2 regions of the Streptococcus pneumoniae genome follow, and region 2 is predicted to be linked to the other one. Evidence: predicted binding sites of a transcription regulator. Region 2 holds the regulator's gene; the other holds the start of a gene.
What was found. The regulator NrdR, encoded in region 2, represses ribonucleotide reductase genes. The targets are predictions, from matches to a motif close to ACACNATATATNGTGT.

Region 1 (6,212 bases), 530 kb from region 2:
CAGTTAATGGCTTTGTAGTAAGTTTCCATTTAAAATCTCTTTCTGTGTTTAGTATTGCGAACTCACAATTATTTCTACTTTACCATAATTCTATAGGAGTATCGCACAAAAAGTCGGAAGCCCGACTTTTAAAATGTTACATAAATTATGTTATGACATAGTAGATTTGATTTTATCAGTGCTGCTTAGGGAAAAATAATGTTTCTATGCTAGAAACTAAATCACACAGCTTTCACATTGGTTGGCGCCGACTTCTCCACCGTCATCTGTAAAGGTACGGACGTAGTAGATAGACTTGATTCCCTTGTTAAAGGCATAGTTACGAAGGATGGACAAATCACGTGTCGTTTGTTTATTTTCCCTCTTCCATTCGTAAAGGCCTTTTGGAATGTCACTGCGCATGAAGAGGGTGAGTGAAAGTCCTTGATCCACGTGTTCAGTCGCAGCAGCGTAAACATCGATGACTTTACGCATATCCATATCGTAGGCAGAAGTGTAGTAAGGAATGGTTTCTGTAGACAAGCCAGCAGCAGGGTAGTAGATTTTACCAATTTTCTTCTCTTGGCGTTCTTCGATACGTTGCGTAATCGGGTGGATAGAAGCAGAAACGTCGTTGATATAGCTGATAGAACCATTTGGCGCTACAGCAAGGCGATTTTGGTGGTAAAGACCATCTTCTTGAACCTTGTCGCGAAGTTCAGCCCAATCAGCAACACCAGGGATAAAAACATTTTTGAAGAGTTCTTTAACACGGTCTGATGTTGGAACAAATTCACCAGTTACATACTTGTCAAAGTAACTTCCGTTAGCATAGTCTGATTTTTCAAAGTTGTGGAAGGTAATACCACGTTCACGCGCAATATTGTTTGACTCTACCAAGGTCCAGTAGTTCATAAGCATAAAGTAGATGCTTGTAAATTCAACAGACTCAGGTGAACCATATTCAATGAGTTGTTGGGCAAGGTAGCTGTGCAGTCCCATGGCACCGAGACCAAAGGTGTGGGCTTGGCTATTTCCATGGTCAATCGTTGGTACAGCTACGATATGTGAACTATCTGTAACGAAAGTAAGGGCACGAACCATAGCACGGATAGAACGACCAAAATCAGGTGAAGTCATCATGTTAACCACGTTGGTTGAACCCAGATTACATGAAACATCTGTTCCCATTTGAAGGAATTCTTGAGCATCGTTGATCAAGCTTGGTTCTTGAACTTGAAGAATCTCAGAACACAAGTTACTCATGATAATCTTTCCATCAACAGGATTTGCACGGTTAGCCGTATCGATGTTGACTACATAAGGATAGCCAGACTCTTGTTGCAATTTAGAGATTTCAGTTTCCAAATCCCGCGCCTTGATTTTTGTCTTGCGAATATTTGGATTTGCGACCAATTCATCGTATTTTTCAGTAATGTCGATGTAATTGAATGGCACACCGTATTCTTTTTCTACAGAGTAAGGGCTGAAGAGGTACATTTCTTCATTTTTACGAGCCAATTCGTAGAATTTATCAGGTACTACAACACCAAGTGATAGAGTCTTGACACGTACTTTTTCATCAGCGTTTTCTTTCTTAGTTGAAAGGAAAGCGATGATATCTGGGTGAAAGACGTTGAGGTAGACAACACCAGCACCTTGACGTTGCCCCAATTGGTTGGAGTAAGAGAAGCTGTCTTCAAAAAGCTTCATAACAGGAACGACACCTGAAGCAGCTCCTTCATAGCCTTTGATAGGTGCACCAGCTTCACGAAGGTTGCTGAGGGTAATTCCCACACCACCACCAATACGTGAAAGTTGAAGAGCTGAGTTGATAGAACGTCCGATAGAGTTCATATCATCCGTCACTTGGATTAGGAAACAAGATACCAACTCCCCACGACGAGCACGTCCAGCATTCAAGAAGGAAGGAGTAGCAGGTTGGTAGCGTTGGTGGATGATTTCATTGGCAATATCGATTGCAACAGCTTCATTCCCATCAGCGAAATAAAGGGCGTTGAAGAAGACACGGTCTTCCATATTTTCAAGATAGTATTCACCGTCATTAGTCTTTAAGGCATATTGATTGTAAAATTTATAAGCTGCCATGAATGACTTGAATTGGAAGTTTTGGTCTTTGATAAATTGAGCCAATTCTTCCAAGAACTCTGGACGGTATTTCTTGATAAAGGCTGTTTCGATGTAGTTGTGTTCAATGAGGTAATTGATTTTGTCTTTGATTGAATCAAAAACCATAGTGTTTGGAACTACATTTTCTTTAAAGAAAGCATCCAAGGCTTCCTTATCTTTATGAAGCATGATTTGTCCATTAACAGGACGGTTAATTTCGTTATTAAGACGGAAGTAAGTCACGTCTTCAAGATGTTTTAATCCCATAAAATTTCCCTTATCTAATTACAAAAGAAAGGCTTCTAAGTTAGCCCTAAAAGCAGTTTCTTCTGGATGATGTACTAAGATTATGCTAATTGTTTCAGTTTTCCTGGTTGGAAACCTGAAAAGACTTCAGTTGGTGTTTGGATAACAGGAGCTGCGCTAAAACCGAGCTCTTTAACTTGATCGACGTACTCAGGTTGCTCATCAAGATTGATTTCACGATAAGAGACATTATTACTGTCCAAGAAACGCTTGGTCATTTTACATTGGACACAATTGTTTTTAGAATAAACGGTTACCATTGTGTAACTCCTCTTCAAAATTTAATACTATCTTAGTATATCAGAAAATAAAATTTTGTCAATGATTTGAACTAAATATAGTGGTGTTCTTTTGTTGTTTTTATATATAAACACAATATATAGTGTTTGTATTGTGAAATAGCAATGATTATCCTATAAATTGTTTTTAAAGAAACTATATCCTGTGTTTTGTTATCTAGGATAGAAGATTTTCAGCAAGTTATCTGAAAGGAAATTGAAGGAAAATCCAGAAAATGCTTGAAAAAAATCCTAGAAGATGGTATAATACTAAATTGTAAGGGTTATCACATATAACTCAAAAAAAGAAAGAACAAAAGGAGAGTCAAACTATGGCTTCTAAAGATTTCCACGTAGTGGCAGAAACAGGTATTCACGCACGTCCAGCAACATTGTTGGTACAAACTGCTAGCAAATTTGCTTCAGATATCACTCTTGAGTACAAAGGTAAATCAGTTAACCTTAAATCAATTATGGGTGTTATGAGTCTTGGTGTTGGTCAAGGTGCTGACGTAACTATCTCAGCTGAAGGTGCAGATGCAGATGACGCTATCGCTGCAATCTCAGAAACAATGGAAAAAGAAGGATTGGCATAAGGGAAATGACAGAAATGCTTAAAGGAATCGCAGCATCTGACGGTGTTGCAGTTGCAAAAGCATATCTACTCGTTCAGCCGGATTTGTCATTTGAGACTATTACAGTCGAAGATACAAACGCAGAAGAAGCTCGCCTTGATGCCGCTCTACAGGCATCACAAGACGAGCTTTCTGTTATTCGCGAGAAAGCAGTAGGTACGCTCGGTGAAGAAGCAGCTCAAGTTTTTGATGCTCACTTAATGGTTCTTGCTGACCCAGAAATGATCAGCCAAATCAAGGAAACTATCCGTGCGAAGAAAGTGAATGCAGAAGCAGGTCTGAAAGAAGTTACAGATATGTTTATCACTATCTTTGAAGGCATGGAAGACAACCCATACATGCAAGAACGCGCAGCGGATATCCGCGACGTGACAAAACGTGTATTGGCAAACCTTCTTGGTAAAAAATTGCCAAACCCAGCTTCTATCAATGAAGAAGTGATTGTGATTGCGCATGACTTGACTCCTTCAGATACAGCTCAATTGGACAAAAACTTTGTAAAAGCTTTTGTAACCAACATTGGTGGACGTACAAGCCACTCAGCTATCATGGCACGTACACTTGAAATTGCTGCTGTATTAGGTACAAACAACATCACTGAAATCGTTAAAGACGGTGACATCCTTGCTGTTAACGGGATCACTGGAGAAGTGATTATCAACCCAACAGATGAACAAGCGGCAGAATTTAAAGCAGCTGGTGAAGCCTATGCGAAACAAAAAGCTGAATGGGCACTTTTGAAAGATGCTCAAACAGTGACTGCTGACGGTAAACACTTCGAGTTGGCTGCCAATATTGGTACTCCAAAAGACGTTGAAGGTGTTAACAACAACGGTGCAGAAGCTGTTGGACTTTACCGTACAGAGTTCTTGTACATGGATTCTCAAGACTTCCCAACTGAAGATGAGCAGTATGAAGCATACAAGGCTGTTCTTGAAGGAATGAACGGTAAACCTGTTGTCGTTCGTACAATGGATATCGGTGGAGATAAGGAACTTCCTTACTTCGATATGCCTCACGAAATGAACCCATTCCTTGGATTCCGTGCTCTTCGTATCTCTATCTCTGAGACTGGAGATGCTATGTTCCGCACACAAATCCGTGCTCTTCTTCGTGCGTCTGTTCACGGTCAATTGCGTATCATGTTCCCAATGGTTGCGCTCTTGAAAGAATTCCGTGCAGCGAAAGCAGTCTTTGATGAAGAAAAAGCAAACCTTCTTGCTGAAGGTGTTGCAGTTGCGGATAACATTCAAGTTGGTATCATGATCGAGATTCCTGCAGCGGCTATGCTTGCAGACCAATTTGCTAAAGAAGTTGACTTCTTCTCAATTGGTACAAATGACTTGATCCAATATACAATGGCAGCAGACCGTATGAACGAACAAGTTTCATACCTTTACCAACCATACAACCCATCAATCCTACGCTTGATTAACAATGTGATCAAAGCAGCTCACGCTGAAGGTAAATGGGCTGGTATGTGTGGTGAGATGGCTGGTGACCAACAAGCTGTTCCACTTCTTGTCGGAATGGGCTTGGATGAGTTCTCTATGTCAGCAACATCTGTACTTCGTACACGCAGCTTGATGAAGAAACTCGACACAGCTAAGATGGAAGAGTACGCAAACCGTGCCCTTACAGAATGCTCAACAATGGAAGAAGTTCTTGAACTTCAAAAAGAATACGTTAATTTTGATTAATCGAAAAGTCCCTGCAACTCAGTTACAGGGACTTTTTTTGATATTTTAAAAAGAATTTTCAAGAAAATCTTTCTTATAAAAAGTCCAACCTTGAAAAAGTAGTGGTCAGAACAAAAAATACTTAAATGGTTCATAAAATTCTTGACAAGTTGGAGATTTAGGAGTAAACTATTAACCAGTTAAGTAATAGAGAGGAGTTTCTGCAATTTAGAAATGAATTGCAACTAGAAATATCAAATAGAAAGAGAGTTTCGATGAAAATTAATAAGAAATACCTTGTTGGTTCTGCGGCAGCTTTGATTTTAAGTGTTTGTTCTTACGAGTTGGGACTGTATCAAGCTAGAACGGTTAAGGAAAATAATCGTGTTTCCTATATAGATGGAAAACAAGCGACGCAAAAAACGGAGAATTTGACTCCTGATGAGGTTAGCAAGCGTGAAGGAATCAATGCTGAGCAAATCGTCATCAAGATAACAGACCAAGGCTATGTCACTTCACATGGCGACCACTATCATTATTACAATGGTAAGGTTCCTTATGATGCGATTTTCAGTGAAGAATTACTCATGAAAGATCCAAACTATAAGCTAAAAGATGAGGATATTGTTAATGAGGTCAAGGGTGGATATGTTATCAAGGTAGATGGAAAATACTATGTTTACCTTAAGGATGCTGCCCACGCGGATAACGTCCGTACAAAAGAGGAAATCAATCGACAAAAACAAGAACATAGTCAACATCGTGAAGGTGGGACTCCAAGAAACGATGGTGCTGTTGCCTTGGCACGTTCGCAAGGACGCTATACTACAGATGATGGTTATATCTTTAATGCTTCTGATATCATAGAGGATACTGGTGATGCTTATATCGTTCCTCATGGAGATCATTACCATTACATTCCTAAGAATGAGTTATCAGCTAGCGAGTTGGCTGCTGCAGAAGCCTTCCTATCTGGTCGGGGAAATCTGTCAAATTCAAGAACCTATCGCCGACAAAATAGCGATAACACTTCAAGAACAAACTGGGTACCTTCTGTAAGCAATCCAGGAACTACAAATACTAACACAAGCAACAACAGCAACACTAACAGTCAAGCAAGTCAAAGTAATGACATTGATAGTCTCTTGAAACAGCTCTACAAACTGCCTTTGAGTCAACGCCATGTAGAATCTGATGGCCTTGTT
Region 2 (6,212 bases):
TCTTCTACAATGGAGATTCGCTCACCAGCGATCCGATTAAATAGGGTTGATTTCCCAACATTGGGACGTCCTACAATGGCAATAGTTGGTAGGGCCATAATTTCTCACTTTCTACAATAATTTCTTCTGTTCAAGATTTTTTCTAGTTGAGCTTGGTTCAGCTTGACCAAACTGTTCTGCTAGGCGCTGACTCCAGCTTGTGGTCGCACGCGCCCCAGCATAGTCAGCCTGAACACGGTCATAAGCTTGGATTGCCTCAGTTGACTGTTCTTGGTATTCTTCCTCAAAGACAACATTCTCTAGTGGCAGTCTCGGTTTCATATCATGATGTTGATTTGGCACACCCAGTGCCATCCCAAAGACAGAATAGGTGTAGTCAGGTAGGTTAAAGAGCTCTGCCACTTCTTCAGACTTGTATCGAACCAAACCGATAATCACACCACCATAGCCCAAGCTTTCAGCTGCCAACAAGGCGTTTTGTCCAGCAAGAGCTGCATCGACCGAACTAATCAAGAGACCTTCCACACCTTGGGGTTGGAAGGTGTCGGTATGAAGTCGGGCTCCCTTTTCTGCTCGGTTCAAATCTCCGACAAAGAGAAGGAAAACAGCAGACTGGCGAATGGCTTCTTGAGGTACCAATTCATACAAGGCATCTTTCTTCTCTTGACTTCGTACCACAATCACAGAGTAGGATTGGAAATTCTTCCAAGATGATGCCATCTGGGCTGCTGTCAAAATCTCATTTAAGTCTACTTGGGGAATTTCTTGCTCTTTAAACCTGCGCACTGAAGTATGAGCCTTCATCAATTTAATGGTTTCTGTCATCGACGGTTTACTCCTTCTAAACGAGTCTCCTCAGCCAAATAACGGATGCGTTCCATGACCCGTCTGGCTTCCCAGGTTTCGTCATTTCCATGTTTCACTTTCGCAAAATGCTTCTCCAAATCTTCAAAGTTGAAGTTGGATGTGAAAAAGGTCGGTAAATTTTCCTGCATCCGATATTGGAGAATGACCTGCAGGATTTCGTCACGCACCCAAACGGTTGATTGCTCGGCGCCAATATCATCTAAAATCAGGACCTCAGACAGCTTAATCTCATCCACCAAGGTCTTAACATTGCCATCACTGATAGCATTTTTGACATCAATGACAAAGCTAGGATAGTGGAGGAGAGTTGATGAAACACCACGTTTTTCTGATAAATCATGAGCTAAGGCCGCCACCATGAAACTTTTACCCACACCAAAGTCTCCATATAAGTAAAGACCTTTTCGAATAGCTGGATATTGCTCCACGAAGGCTAGTAGCTTTTCAAAAACTGGTAAGCGCCCCAAATCATCCAAGTCAACTTGAGCCAAACTAGCTTTCTTGAGACTGGCTGGTAGATTGATTAACTTGAGACGGTTCTTAATAGCCGCTTCTTTTTCAGCCGCGATTAGCTCAGGAGTTTCTTCATATGAAACATCTGCATAGCCATGATTCTTAACCAAAATCGGCTTGTAGCCTTTGGCAATATAATCCGTATCCCCACGGAGAAACTTGTCACGCTCGGTGATGTACTGATTAAACTTGGAGATACTGCGATTTAATTCCTCTGGAGTCAAGGATTCTTGCTGGATAAAAGCCGCAACATCAGGGTCCTTCATGATTTTCTGGACCAAATCTTGATAATAAAAACGGCTGGGTTGACGTTTGAGTACGTCTCCGACACTTTCCATCTAATCTCCTCCTTTTTCTAATCGAGCTAATAGTTCTTGCTTCTTACGTTCTAGTTCCAGACGAGTTTCCTCGCTGGTTTCATTCTTATATTCAGGATTACTCCATTTAGGAACATTGGTTTTTACTGGGGCAGTCTGATTCTGTTTTTGTGTTTTTGCTTTCTGTCCTCGCTCACGGATGCGCAAGACTGCCTTTTCTGCCGAATGAATCTTTTGATAGGCATAGTCATTGGCTACCTTCATGGCATATTTCTCATTGATATTTGCCGAATCGACCTTATTAAAGGTCAATAAAAGAATGATATTGATGACTTCGTCCAGCAAGCCCAAGCCAGCCATCTGTTGCAAGAGTTCTCTTTCTGTTTGGGTAATGGTTCCCTTGCGTGTTTGCTTGATTTCTGCCAAGAACTGCAGGGCAGTTTTACTTTTGGCTTCTTTGATAATGGTTGTTTCCTTAAGACTAAAGTCAGAGGAAACTGGTTTTTGAGCAATTTTTTCACGCATGCGTTTGGTTGAAATAACCTGAGAAACAGCTGTTGACTTGGCCAATTGATAGGTTTCAAACCAAGTCCATTTCTTCTCCTCGGCAATAGCAAAGAGGTTTAAGACATCGGACTGCTCATCCGCAAAACGAAGTCCATCTCGAACCATCAGCTGGCGAAAATGTTCCAAGTCAAAATCATTGGCCACTTTCTTCTTGAGACCAAGGTCTTCTTGACTGCCTAGTTCTGCCAATTCTGGAAAGACTTGATTGAGTGAGACAGGTATTTCTTCACCATCAGCACTTTCAACTTTCAAATCCTCCACAGCTACATCGCCAATCTTTTTCTCTAAGAGTCTGCGATAAACAGGATGCTCCAAGAAGTCTTGACTAGATAGAGGAGCATGGAGGGCTAGCTGATAAACATCCCCCTTTTGATAGAGGGTCAAGAGATTAAAAGCAGATAAGATTTTCAATGATTTTATCAGTCTATCCATCCCAAAGTTAAGATGGTTGAGAATGCTTGAAAAAAGATATTCCTTTCTACCATTATCCCAAAAACTGATTGTATAAAGATAAAGGCTCAGTGCCTCCTGACCGATAATCGGGAGGTAGCACTGTACCAGAGATGAGGTATCTTGCGACACCCGATTATTCTTTAGATAAGAAAAACGGTCAATTGGCTTCATTTATCTTTCCTTTTTCTTTTTAGAGGACTGGGTGATTTGTTGGAGCAAGCTCTCTAACTCACTGACATCCTTAAAACTACGATAGACACTAGCAAAACGTACATAGGTAATCTCGTCCAATTCAGCCAACTCCTCCATGACGAGTGAACCAATGTCCTCACTTTGAATTTCATTTTCATTTCGACCACGGAGTTTCTGTTCGATACGATTGACTACCATGTTGATTTCATCACTTGACACAGGACGTTTCTGGGCTGAGCGGATAATCCCATTAAAGATTTTATCTCTGGAGAATTGTTCCCGTGTGCCATCTTTTTTAACAACCACTAAGGTTCTTTCTTCTACTCGTTCGTAGGTTGTAAAACGGTGTTGGCACTCGTCGCACTCTCGTCTTCTACGAATGGTGTTCCCTTCTTCTGCTTGGCGACTATCGATAACACTTGACTTGGTAGCCCCACATTTTGGACAACGCATCCTTTCCCTCCTTATCGTTTTCTTTTCATTATACCATTTTTTAAGCGATTCCCAAAACAATTCTTCTTTTTGCTTGACAAGTTTTTTGTTTTGTTGTATTATTTAATTAAGACAAAAGGATAAGAGAAAGGAGACTAAGATGTCCTGGACATTTGACAACAAAAAACCCATCTATTTACAGATTATGGAGAAAATCAAGCTTCAGATTGTTTCCCATACACTGGAACCCAATCAACAACTTCCAACCGTGAGGGAGCTAGCTAGCGAGGCTGGTGTCAATCCCAATACCATCCAAAGAGCCTTATCAGACCTTGAACGAGAAGGATTTGTCTACAGCAAGCGAACAACTGGACGATTTGTGACTAAGGATAAGGAGCTAATCGCTCAGTCACGCAAACAATTATCAGAAGAAGAATTGGAACACTTCGTTTCCTCCATGACCCATTTTGGCTATGAAAAAGAAGAACTACCAGGCGTAGTCAGTGATTATATTAAAGGAGTTTAAGCCTATGTCATTACTAGCATTTGAAAATGTATCCAAATCATATGGAGCAACACCAGCCCTTGAAAATGTTTCTCTTGACATTCCAGCTGGAAAAATTGTCGGCCTTCTTGGGCCAAACGGCTCAGGAAAAACAACCCTGATTAAACTAATTAATGGCCTCTTACAACCAGATCAAGGACGTGTCCTCATCAACGACATGGACCCAAGCCCAGCAACCAAGGCCGTTGTAGCTTATTTGCCTGATACGACCTATCTCAATGAGCAAATGAAGGTCAAAGAAGCCCTAACCTACTTCAAGACCTTCTATAAAGATTTCAATCTTGAACGCGCTCATCATCTACTTGCAGACCTGGGCATTGATGAAAATAGTCGTCTCAAGAAACTATCAAAAGGAAACAAAGAAAAGGTTCAACTGATTTTGGTTATGAGCCGTGATGCTCGTCTCTATGTTTTGGATGAACCCATTGGTGGGGTGGATCCAGCAGCCCGTGCTTATATCCTCAATACCATTATCAACAACTACTCACCAACTTCTACCGTTTTGATTTCTACCCACTTGATTTCTGATATCGAGCCAATCTTGGATGAAATTGTCTTCCTAAAAGACGGAAAAGTCGTCCGTCAAGGAAATGTAGATGATATTCGCTACGAGTCAGGTGAATCCATTGACCAACTCTTCCGTCAGGAATTTAAGGCCTAAGCAAAGGAGATTATTTATGTTTTGGAATTTAGTTCACTACGAATTTAAAAATGTTAACAAGTGGTATTTAGCCCTCTACGCAGCCGTGCTAGTCCTTTCTGCCCTCATCGGAATACAGACACAAGGCTTTAAAAATCTACCTTACCAAGAAAGTCAGGCTACTATGCTACTTTTTCTAGCTACAGTCTTTGGTGGCTTGATGCTTACACTTGCGATTTCAACCATTTTCTTGATTATTAAACGCTTCAAAGGTAGTGTCTACGACCGACAAGGCTATCTGACTTTGACCTTGCCAGTTTCTGAACACCATATCATCACAGCCAAACTAATCGGTGCCTTTATCTGGTCATTGATTAGCACCGCTGTATTGGCTCTAAGTGCTGTTATTATTCTGGCTTTAACAGCTCCAGAATGGATTCCTCTTTCTTATGTGATTACATTTGTAGAAACACATCTCCCTCAGATCTTTCTTACAGGTATATCCTTCCTACTAAATACCATTTCAGGAATCCTCTGCATCTACCTGGCTATTTCCATTGGACAGCTTTTCAATGAATACCGTACAGCACTCGCTGTTGCAGCCTACATTGGTATCCAAATCGTCATTGGATTTATTGAACTTTTCTTCAATCTTAGTTCCAATTTCTATGTCAATTCACTGGTAGGACTCAATGACCATTTCTATATGGGAGCAGGTATAGCCATTGTTAAAGAACTCATATTCATAGCTATCTTTTATCTCGGAACCTACTACATCTTGAGAAATAAGGTTAATTTGCTTTAAATAATTTTTACCTAGATATGTAACATACTCATAGAACAAAAGAGACCAGGCAAAAAGTCTTTAAAATTAGAAAACGCATAGTATCAAGTGTTAAAAATCCTTGATATTATGCGTTTTTTGTGAGCTGACTTATTTCCTTTCGCTATATCGCAAAATGAAATAAGAACGGAACGATGGGATTTTGGAATTCAAATCAATTTATAAGAATGTTTTAGAAGTAATATTATCCTATTCCAGATTCAGTTCACTATACAATTGAGTTTTCAAGCAACCTGTTTACATAATGTGTACATAATTAGGTTCGTGATTCCACCCTTTTCACCTTTAAAAACCTCGCTTTCGCAAGGCTCTTCTATTTATAAGATAAGGCACGTTTAAAGGTTTTCCAAATCCCTAAATCATCCGTTTGAAGAACGAGACTAGCATACATGCGTCCGATAAATCCTGTTGCTACCACCGCAAAAATCACTGTAATAGCAAGTGAAATCCATGCTTCCGCTCCCTCCGCATAGCCATTAATCGTTCGAAACGGCATAAAGAAGGTCGAAATAAAGGGAATATAAGAACCAATCTTCAAGAGGAGATTGTCACCAGCTGCACCTAGAGCTGTCACTCCAAAAAAACCACCCATAATCAAAATCATCAAAGGCGACAAGGCTTTCCCTGAGTCCTCAGGACGAGAAACCATAGATCCTAGGAAGGCTGCCAAGACTACGTACATGAAAAGACTGATCAAAATAAAGAGCAGGGTATTCAGTGAGATAGCATCTCCCAAGTGAACCAAAATACCAGACTGAGCCAAGAATGGCAAATCTTTAAAGAGCAAAACGGCAGCCAGACCACCTACAACATAGATCCCAA

Region 1: nrdH (glutaredoxin-like protein NrdH) is a predicted target of NrdR. The motif match lies at 2,786-2,801, and genes of this name have one in related genera.

The regions. Positions count from the first base shown of each region.
Region 1 is NZ_LN831051.1:1,569,167-1,575,378, reverse strand. It holds gene nrdF (class 1b ribonucleoside-diphosphate reductase subunit beta) at 1-29, opposite strand, end outside; gene nrdE (class 1b ribonucleoside-diphosphate reductase subunit alpha) at 217-2,376, opposite strand; gene nrdH (glutaredoxin-like protein NrdH) at 2,457-2,675, opposite strand; gene AT689_RS08315 (phosphocarrier protein HPr) at 3,026-3,289, shown strand; gene ptsP (phosphoenolpyruvate--protein phosphotransferase) at 3,295-5,028, shown strand; gene phtA (pneumococcal histidine triad protein PhtA) at 5,283-6,212, shown strand, end outside.
Region 2 is NZ_LN831051.1:1,037,775-1,043,986, reverse strand. It holds gene der (ribosome biogenesis GTPase Der) at 1-98, opposite strand, end outside; gene AT689_RS05615 (NADPH-dependent oxidoreductase) at 112-825, opposite strand; gene dnaI (primosomal protein DnaI) at 822-1,718, opposite strand; gene AT689_RS05605 (DnaD domain protein) at 1,719-2,888, opposite strand; gene nrdR (transcriptional regulator NrdR) at 2,889-3,362, opposite strand; gene AT689_RS05595 (GntR family transcriptional regulator) at 3,502-3,867, shown strand; gene AT689_RS05590 (ABC transporter ATP-binding protein) at 3,872-4,567, shown strand; gene AT689_RS05585 (membrane protein) at 4,584-5,351, shown strand; gene AT689_RS05580 (ABC transporter permease) at 5,704-6,212, opposite strand, start outside.